Anatilimnocola floriformis: one gene and its partner. The protein of the gene in region 1 interacts with the protein of each later gene in a pairwise test. Links are inferred from orthologs where the notes say so. Each region holds a gene or a part of one and is shown on either strand. Other genes may lie near its edges.

Evidence for each region. The genes of interacting proteins can lie anywhere in the genome.
Region 2: the proteins of M9Q49_RS14365 (region 1) and dnaB interact in binary tests that used the Escherichia coli proteins (3 or more experiments, as listed by UniProt). The link is inferred for Anatilimnocola floriformis from one-to-one orthologs.

What each region holds. Positions count from the first base shown.
Region 1 is NZ_JAMLFW010000001.1:3,742,717-3,747,220, forward strand. The notes cover bases 739-3,736. They hold M9Q49_RS14365 (ATP-dependent helicase), read left to right. Parts: upstream 739-1,245; coding sequence 1,246-3,228; downstream 3,229-3,736. Other genes in these bases: M9Q49_RS14355 (M24 family metallopeptidase), read left to right, coding at 739-740; M9Q49_RS14360 (GxxExxY protein), read left to right, coding at 851-1,240; M9Q49_RS14370 (outer membrane protein assembly factor BamB family protein), read right to left, coding at 3,225-3,736. In the rest of the region: more of M9Q49_RS14355, read left to right, coding at 1-738; more of M9Q49_RS14370, read right to left, coding at 3,737-4,151; ricT (PSP1 domain-containing protein), read left to right, coding at 4,284-4,504. UniProt on the Escherichia coli protein: Rep helicase is a single-stranded (ss)DNA-dependent ATPase involved in DNA replication; it can initiate unwinding at a nick in the DNA. It binds to ssDNA and acts in a progressive fashion along the DNA in the 3' to 5' direction.
Region 2 is NZ_JAMLFW010000002.1:1,813,902-1,818,342, reverse strand. What follows is about bases 661-3,595. They hold dnaB (replicative DNA helicase), read right to left. Parts: upstream 2,891-3,595; coding sequence 1,430-2,890; downstream 661-1,429. Other genes in these bases: M9Q49_RS31785 (acetyl ornithine aminotransferase family protein), read left to right, coding at 3,239-3,595; M9Q49_RS31795 (arginyltransferase), read right to left, coding at 661-1,241. In the rest of the region: M9Q49_RS31800 (hypothetical protein), read right to left, coding at 216-461; more of M9Q49_RS31795, read right to left, coding at 537-660; more of M9Q49_RS31785, read left to right, coding at 3,596-4,441. UniProt on the Escherichia coli protein: The main replicative DNA helicase, it participates in initiation and elongation during chromosome replication. Travels ahead of the DNA replisome, separating dsDNA into templates for DNA synthesis.

The DNA of each region.
Region 1 (4,504 bases):
GTTTGCATCTCGCGCCGTTGGCTGGGGAGCGGATCGACATCGAGCCAACGCTCTATCGCTTTCGCCGCAAAAAAGATCCGGACGAACTCGAGCGGCTGAAGATCGCCATCGCCGGCACCGGCAAGATGTACGAAGCAGCCCGCGCGATGATTCGTCCTGGCGTGACCGAGATCGACGTTTTCAATCATCTGCAAGGCGTGGCCGTTGCCTCCTACGGCGAAATGCTGACCGGGACTGGCAACGACTATCAATGCGGCGCCCGTGGCGGTCCGCCGCGCAACAATCGCCCAGCCGAGGATGGTGAACTCTACATTCTCGATCTCGGCCCCGCCTACCGTGGTTACTTCGCCGACAACAGCCGGGCCATCGCGGTGAACGGCAAGCCGACCGACGAGCAGCACACGGCGTGGACCTACGTCATGAAGGTCTTCGAACACGTCGAGAAATCGGTCAAGCCGGGGAAGAACTGCCAGGAGTTGTTTCACGAAGTTCAAGCGATTCTCAACGAAGCACCGCTGGGTGTGTTCAATCATCACCTGGGCCACGGCATCGGGCTGTTCCCGCATGAGGCGCCGCATCTCAATCCGAACTGGAACGATACGTTCGAGGTTGGGGATGTGTTTACGAGCGAGCCGGGATTGTATGACGCAATTCTGCGAGAAGGGATGCGGATTGAGAACGATTATTTGGTGACGGAAACGGGGATCATTAATCTTTCTCCTTTCCCGATGGGGTTGTAGGAATACACCACAGAGGCACAGAGGACACAGAGAGGAAGGAATTTGACTTTCCCTTCCTCTCCGTGTTCTCTGTGTCTCTGTGGTTCATCCTTCCCCTGCCGGAGAGAGTAATGCGACCCATCAATGACATCACCGGAGACATCATCGGCGCGGCCATCGAAGTTCACCGCCACCTAGGACCGGGGCTGCTCGAATCAACCTATCAAGCATGTCTCTGCCAAGAACTCACGATCCGCAATATTCCGTTTGAGAAACAACTCGCATTGCCCGTTATTTACAAAGGCATGCACCTCGACGCCGGCTATCGAATCGATCTCCTCGTCGAGAACCAAGTCATTCTCGAACTCAAATCCATCGAAGCCCTCGCTCCCATCCATTTCGCTCAACTCCTCACCTATCTTCGCCTCACTGAGCGCCGCGTCGGCTTACTCATCAACTTCAACATGGTCGTGCTCAAGGATGGCGTGAAGCGGCTCATTAACGATCCAGTCGCAGCCTGATTTCAATGTCGAACGGACTCAATCCCTCTCAGCAAGATGCAGTGAACACCCTCAAGGGCCCCATGCTGGTCCTCGCAGGCGCCGGCAGCGGCAAGACGCGCGTCGTCACGTTTCGCATCGCCAATATCATCCGGCATCGCATCAAGCCGAGCCGGATTCTCGCGGTGACATTCACCAACAAAGCCGCGGCTGAAATGCAGGAGCGGATCAAGACGCTTCTCGGCAAGCAGGAAGACAAGCCGGTCATCTCGACGTTCCACTCGCAGTGCGTCAAGATCCTCCGCCGCAATATCACGAAGCTCGGATATCCACCGCGGTTCACCATCTACGACCGCGGTGATCAAGAGAGTCTCGCCCGCCAGGTGCTGCGCGAGATCCGCGTCTCCGACGAAATGATGCGCCCTGGCGATCTCATCAATCAGATCAGCCGTTGGAAAACGATTTCGCTCTTCCCGCCCGCGGCTGCTCAGGTGGCGCAGACCGACAAAGAGCATCTGGCCTCGATGGGTTATCGCAAGTATCAGCGAGCGATGAAAAACGCCGGCGCGGTCGATTTCGACGATCTGCTGCTCCTGACAGAGGATCTCTTCGAGAAGCACAACGACGTCCGCCTGGTTGAAGCCGGCATGTTCGATCACGTGCTGGTCGACGAATATCAAGACACTAACGGCAGTCAGTATCGCATCATCAAAGCCCTCGCCCGCGATCATCGCAATCTGTGCGTCGTGGGTGACGACGACCAATCGATCTACGGCTGGCGCGGCGCTGAGGTGAAGCACATCCTGCAATTTGCCAAGGACTGGCCCGACGCGAAAACGGTACGACTCGAATACAACTACCGCAGCACGGCGGCGATTCTCGACGCGGCCAACAAGTTGATCGCTTACAACAAACATCGCCACGATAAGATTCTTCGGCCGGCGCGAATGGGTGGCGAAAAGCCGCGGATTTTGCAATTCAACAGCGAAACCGACGAAGCTCGCGAGATCATCGCCGACCTGACGCGCACGATGAAGAGCGAGAAACGCGAAGCCCGCGACTTTGCCATTCTGTTTCGCACTAACGAACAACCTCGCGCCTTCGAAACCGAACTCCGCCGAGTGAAACTTCCCTACGTCGTTCTCGGCAGCCAGTCGTTTTTCGATCGCAAAGAAGTGAAGGATCTGCTCGCGCTGCTGCGAACGATCGAATCGCCGAAGGACGAGCAAGCCCTGCTACGGATCATCAACACGCCGCCACGCGGCATCGGCGCGACGACGGTCGAGAAGCTGATTGCAGCCGCTGTAAAAGATGGCAAGCCCGTCGGCGAACTCATGATGGGGCCGAAGATGGCGGAAATCTGCACTGGGGCCGCGGCTGGCCACGTGCAAAAGTTCGTCGATCTACTCAATCGCTATCGCGCGCGGGCCGACATGATTGCCAAGGCGGGCAACGAACGCCGCGCGGGGGCTCTCGCCGATCTGCTCAAGCAGTTGATCAGCGAAATCGGCTACGAAGCCGAGCTCAATCGACTCTATCCGAATCCCGAAGAACGCCAGAACCGGATGGCATCGGTTGAGGAAGTCATCAATGCGATTGCGCAGTACGAGCAAGGCAAAGGCAAGATCTCGCTTGGCGATTTTCTCGACGAAGTCACCCTCGGCGAACGCGAGTTCGGTGACAGCAAAGACAAGCAGCTCTCGCGCAACGCCATCGCGCTCTTAACGATGCACGCCTCGAAGGGCCTCGAGTATCCGCACGTTTACATCGTCGGTATGGAAGAAGGGATCCTGCCGCATCATCGCACACTGAAAGCAGAAGCCGAAGATGACATCGATGAAGAACGTCGGCTCTGTTACGTCGCAATCACGCGAGCGCAGGAAAAGCTGACTATGTCGCTTGCACTCACACGCATGAAGTGGGGCAAACCGCGCGATACAAAGCCCAGCCGATTCTTGTATGAAATTATCGGCCAGGCAGATAAGCCGCACGGGAAGGGAAAGAGTTAATCCAAGGCCTTGGTGTTCGAAACATCGTTCCCAAACGTATCGAATTGATCGAAGGTCCAAACGACCTTCTTCGTCTTCGGCTCGAGTTCGATCAACAGCGGCTGACCTTTGCCGGCGTGGCAATTGCCGATCAGGTAGTTGCCGTTCTTTAGCACTTCCAGCGTGGTAACCCAGGCCAGCGTGATGTTCGGCAGTTCTTTCTGTTCGACCTTCCACACCACTTCTTTTTCCGGCGTCACTTCCAGCACGCTGTGGCCGTTGCCGGTTGCGATCAGTGTGTTGCCGCTGGGCAGACGCACCGCGGAGAAGCATTTGTCGCCCCACGATTCGGGGCCGTGGCCACCCTTTGGTTCCTTGCCGAATAGTGGAACGTCGTATTCCCACACGATCTTGCCGGTGGCATCGTACTCGCGCAGAAAACCATCTCCTTCGTGGCAGACCAGGTAGTTGCCGTTGTCGAGCTTGCGGGCCAAGCGAGTGTCGGTGTGAGCGTTCGGATGTTCGACTTTCATTTTGATTTCGCGGAGCAGCTTGCCGCTCCGATCGATTTCGATGATCCGCTGCGCGCCACTCTCGGCAATCATCATTCCGCCATCGGCCAGCGGTTGAAACGCGTGGACTTCAATCCGCTTCCCTTCATTGCCGTTTGATTTGGCGGAATCGTAGGACCAGACGACTTCCTTTTTCTTCACATCGATCTCGGCAACCTTGGCAGCACCTTGTTGCACCAGGAAGTTGCCATTCGGCAGCACATGCAGGTCGTGAATGCCGCCCCACTTCATTTCCCATTCGATCTTGCCGTCGCGATCGACGATGGCCAGCTTGCCATTGCCTTGCAGGGCCAGGCGGTGCTGAGCCGACGCGAGTGAAGCGCCGCACAATAGAAGACCAAACGCAAAAATAACTGCCGGAGAGAAACGCATGTTGATCGCCCGATGAAGAATGAAATCAGCTAATAGGTGGTGGCCTCACGCGGCTACCACCGCGCCGTGGCTCGCGATATACTAACCGAGCGATACCCTTCATCCAACTACTTGCTGTTCACAAGGCCTTGCATGGCGACTCCCGAAGAACCGCGCCGCCCCGGCTCACGCTACGTGCTGCGGTATGGTTCCACGCGAGCGCTCGGCATCTTCAGCGCCCGTGGCAACGATCGTTACGGCCGCGGCATGAAAGTGGTCGCCCGCACGCAGCGCGGTCTGGAAGCCGGCGATGTTCTCTGTGAAGCCACGGAAGAGGTCGCCCGCAGTTTGAGCAATGCTCCCGGCGGCGCTAT
Region 2 (4,441 bases), on another replicon or contig:
GAAGGTACCGAGAGTTTGGCGGATTAAACTGCTGCACGATCGTAAGGACCGAATTCGCGCACCCCGCCGAAACTATGGGGACGTATTATGCCGGAAAACAACCCGCATAGCGACTCCAAATGCCGCTGGGGCTTGGATTTTTGAAAAATGGGGAATTTGGGGGCGGGAGGCGGGGGACGAGAGGCGAGGGGCGAAAGAAGCCAGTCTTTACGGAGCTACCATTCCTGTACCGGCCGAAGTTGCTCGTCGAGTCGTTCCACTGGCCAAAAAATCCATTTGGCAAGCGGTTCTTGATGCTTGTAGTGATATTTCGCCTGTTCGCGATGCATGTGCCTCGATCCGCGTCGCTGAATTAACGCCCTTGGCGGCACCACCAACGCCAAATAGCTCCCCACATAAAGTGCCAGCAGAATCAGCAGCACGACAGCCAAAATCAGCGGTGTGCGGGATTCGCGTCGCATAAAACTGAACCCTTCATCTCTTTCCCTCGCCTCTCGCATCCCGCCTCTCGCATCCCGCCTCTCGCATCCCGCCTCTCACTCCACCGTCGTCCAAACCCCATTCAGCCGCCGTTCATGCGGATGGAACTTCGCCTTGTATTGCATATGCGCCGAGCCGGCCACGAAGAAGCCGAGGTAAAGGAACTGCCGGCGCTGGGCGCGGCAGAATTCCACTTGGCGGAGGACCGAGAAGGTGCCGATGCTCAAGCCTTCGATCGTGGGATCGAAGAAGCAATAGACGGCGGAGAGGGACGACTTGCCGACATCGGTGATGGCCACGCCGGCGAGGCGGTCTTCGTACCAATAGCTGAGTTCGATCGTTTCGCAGCAGCTATCGGTGAGAAACTCCTCGTAGCCAATCTGATCGATCGGGCCGTCGTCGCGCTCCAGATTGCGTAGCGCGCGGTGCAGATTAAAGAGCTTGATCCGCTCGTCGTCCACAATCGGTTCGCCAACGCGAGTTTCGAGCATTTCCATCCCGCGACGATAAACGCGCCGCTGCGTCGCATTCGGGCGGAAGCTTTCCAGATTTAGCCGAATCGGTTCGCAGGCCTGGCAATTGGGACAATGAGGCCGATAGAGCATGTAGCCGCTGCGACGATCGCCGACATCCAAACGCCGGTCAACTTGCCGCTGCGTAAGATGGGCCAGCGGTTGCCGGAGCGGCAACCGAGCGGTCTCTCCTTCCAGGTACGGACAAGGAGTGAGCTGGTCGTAGATGATTACTTCTTGGGGCTGCAAAGTGGCCCTCCCAGTAGTCGCAACGAGTACTCGCCTTTGTCCCACCAAAGGCCTTTTCGTCGTTCTCGCGACCACCGGCCCTGTGCCGGTGGGGCGATCACTGAACCGCTACCACTTGTAGCTCATCAGTGATTGCTCCACGGGGACAAGCCCCGTGGTCGCAGGATCGCGAAAGCTATTTAACGATCCTAACCGAACTGCGGATCGTCGTTCGCATTATATGTATCAAACTCGCGCAGGCGCTCCGGTGTCGGATCTTGAAACCGCGTGAAGTCTTTGTGCCATTCCATATTCACGTCGCCGACCGGGCCGTTACGCTGCTTGGCGATGATGATCTGGGCCTGGCCCGACAGCCGTTCGCGCTCTTCGCCGCGAGCATAATATTCTTCGCGGTGCACAAACATCACCACGTCGGCATCTTGTTCGATAGCACCTGATTCGCGGAGATGGCTCAGCTTGGGAATGTTGTCTTTGCCCGCTTCGGTTTGCCGGTTCAATTGAGCCAGACACATCAGCGGCACTTTTAGTTCGCGGGCAATACCTTTCAAACGCCGCGCGATCTTGGCGACTTGTTCTTGCCGCGGATCTTTCGCATTGTCGGGCTCGATCAGCTGTAAGTAATCGATGATGATCAACCCCAAACCGCCCGAACGTCGCTTGATCCGCCGCGCCGCGGCTGCGATTTCCGAAACGGTTCGGCCTGGCGAGTCGTCGACATACAACGGCGCCTTGGCGACTTCGGCGGCCTTCTCGACGAGCCGCAGGCGATCTTCCTGCGAGATCGTACCGTTACGAAGCCGATAACCGTTCACCCGCGCGACCGAGCACAGCAAACGATCGGCGAGTTCGATCGACGACATTTCGAGGCTGACAAACAGCACCGGGATGTTCTGATGGAGCGCGACGTTTTCGGCCACGTTCATGGCAAACGCCGTTTTGCCCATCGAAGGACGGGCCGCGAGAATCACCAGTTCGCCCGGATGCAGGCCGCCGGTCTTGTTATCCATGTCGCGAAAGCCATAGTCGCCCGAACCATCGGAGTGCGTCCCCATCATCATCGCTTCGAGGCGGTCCATCGCTTCGTGCAGAATGTCTTTGATCGGCTTCACCGCGTTATCGCTGCGGCTGTCGAGGATCGAGAAGACTTTCTGCTCGGCTTGTCCCAGCAGCTGCGCAGCTTCCGCCGATTCATCATAAGCGTCGCGGAGAATTTCCGTCGCCGACGTAATCAGCGCGCGATAAGTCGCTTTCTCGCGGACGATCTCCGCATAGTAAGTCGCGTGCGCGGCATTCGGCACCGCGTTAATGATCTTGGCCAAGTAGGCCTGCCCGCCAACCGCTTCGAAATCGCCAGCCGTCTTCAAGCGATCGATGAGCAGCGTCGGATCGATCTTCTTGCTCGACTCGTGCAGCCCGCACATATGTTCAAAGAGCTTCTGATGCCCTTCGTCATAAAAATCGCTCGGCCGCACAATCATGATCACGTCGTCGAGCACGTCAGGCAGCAGCACGATGCTCCCCAGCACGCCGATCTCGGCTTGCAGATCAAAGGGAGGCTGCTTGGTGAAGAGCTCGCCCTGCGATGGAGGCTTGTCGTCTTTCTGCGAGCCTTTGAATTGCGGCTTGTCTTTCCGCTGTACTGACGACATATGTCCTCCGTGCAATTTTCAAGAACTCCCGCTCCTCGGCACTCGCGTACTCCGCGTAGCGACCAGGAGGGGGTCGGGGTGAGGGGCCGAAGCGGACCCGAGATAATCGAGCGTTCGAACCGCTGAACACCAGGAAAAGGGCGGCCACGCTGATTGTAACGCGCGACCCTCCCTCAATTCGAATCACAGCGGAAAAATCGAAGCCCTAGCGATAGCACTCGCCGTTTTCTGCGGATCATCCCTCTCGCCAGACTGGGGAAAACCTGTCGCCGACGACACTTAACGCTGCTGGCTGACCCTTGCCCTTCCCCCTCCGAGACGTAGTATTCAAAGGAGGAGATGGACGCCATGAACACGCCGATCAAAATCAGTCCGGCCGTGCCAGTTTCCGCTGCGCCACTTTTCGCTGCACCTTCAGCGGGAGGGGAAAATCGGCCAGTCCCATTCATTCACACCGATCTGCCGGGCCCGCGCGGCAAGCAGTTGATCGCCGACGACGAGCGCTACACGTCGCCCTCTTACACGCGGGTCTACCCGCTCGCTGTCGAACGCGGCGCAGGTGCGATGATCGAAGACGTCGATGGCAACCGCTTTCTCGACTTCACGGCGGGGATCGCCGTTTGCTCGACAGGCCATTGTCATCCGCGCGTGGTCGCTGCCATCGAGCAGCAGGCCAAAAAACTGATCCACATGTCGGGGACCGATTTCTATTACGCCCCGCAAGGGAACCTCGCGCGCAAATTGGCCGAACTCGCGCCGGGCGGCAGCGACAAGCGAGTCTTCTTCACCAATAGCGGCGCCGAAAGTGTCGAAGCCGCGTTCAAGCTCGCCCGCTATCACTCGGGCCGGCAACACATGATCGCCTTCTTCGGCGCGTTCCACGGCCGGACGATGGGTGCGCTGTCGCTGACCGGCAGCAAGATGATTCAGCGCCGTGGATTCGCGCCGCTCATCCCGCAAGTGACGCACATCGACTACGCCAATCCGTATCGCGATGGCGCGGCCGCGTGTATGCACACGCTCAATCAACTCGAAGATCTCTTCCGTCGCACGGTGCCGCCAACGGAAGTGGCTGGCATCATCGTCGAGCCGATTCAAGGCGAAGGTGGTTACATCGTGCCGCCGCCGGAATTTCATCGCGAGCTGAAAAAGCTCGCCGAGAAGCACGGCATTTTGTACATCGTTGACGAAGTGCAATCGGGCATGGGGCGCACCGGCCAGATGTTTGCGATCGAGCATTGGGGCGTGACGCCCGACATCATTTGCCTCGCCAAAGGGATTGCCTCGGGCCTGCCGCTCGGTGCGATCATCGCGCGAAATGATCTGATGGATTGGGGACCCGGCTCGCACGCGAGCACCTTCGGCGGCAATCCGATCAGCTGCGTTGCCGCGCTGACGACAATCGAGCTGCTCGAAGAATCGCTGATGGCCAACGCTCGCGACGTCGGCAGTCATCTCGTTGCGCGGTTGAATTCGCTGAAAGAAAAACACCCGATCATCGGCGATGTTCGCGGCCTGGGCTTGATGGTCGGCGCAGAACTCGTGAAAGAT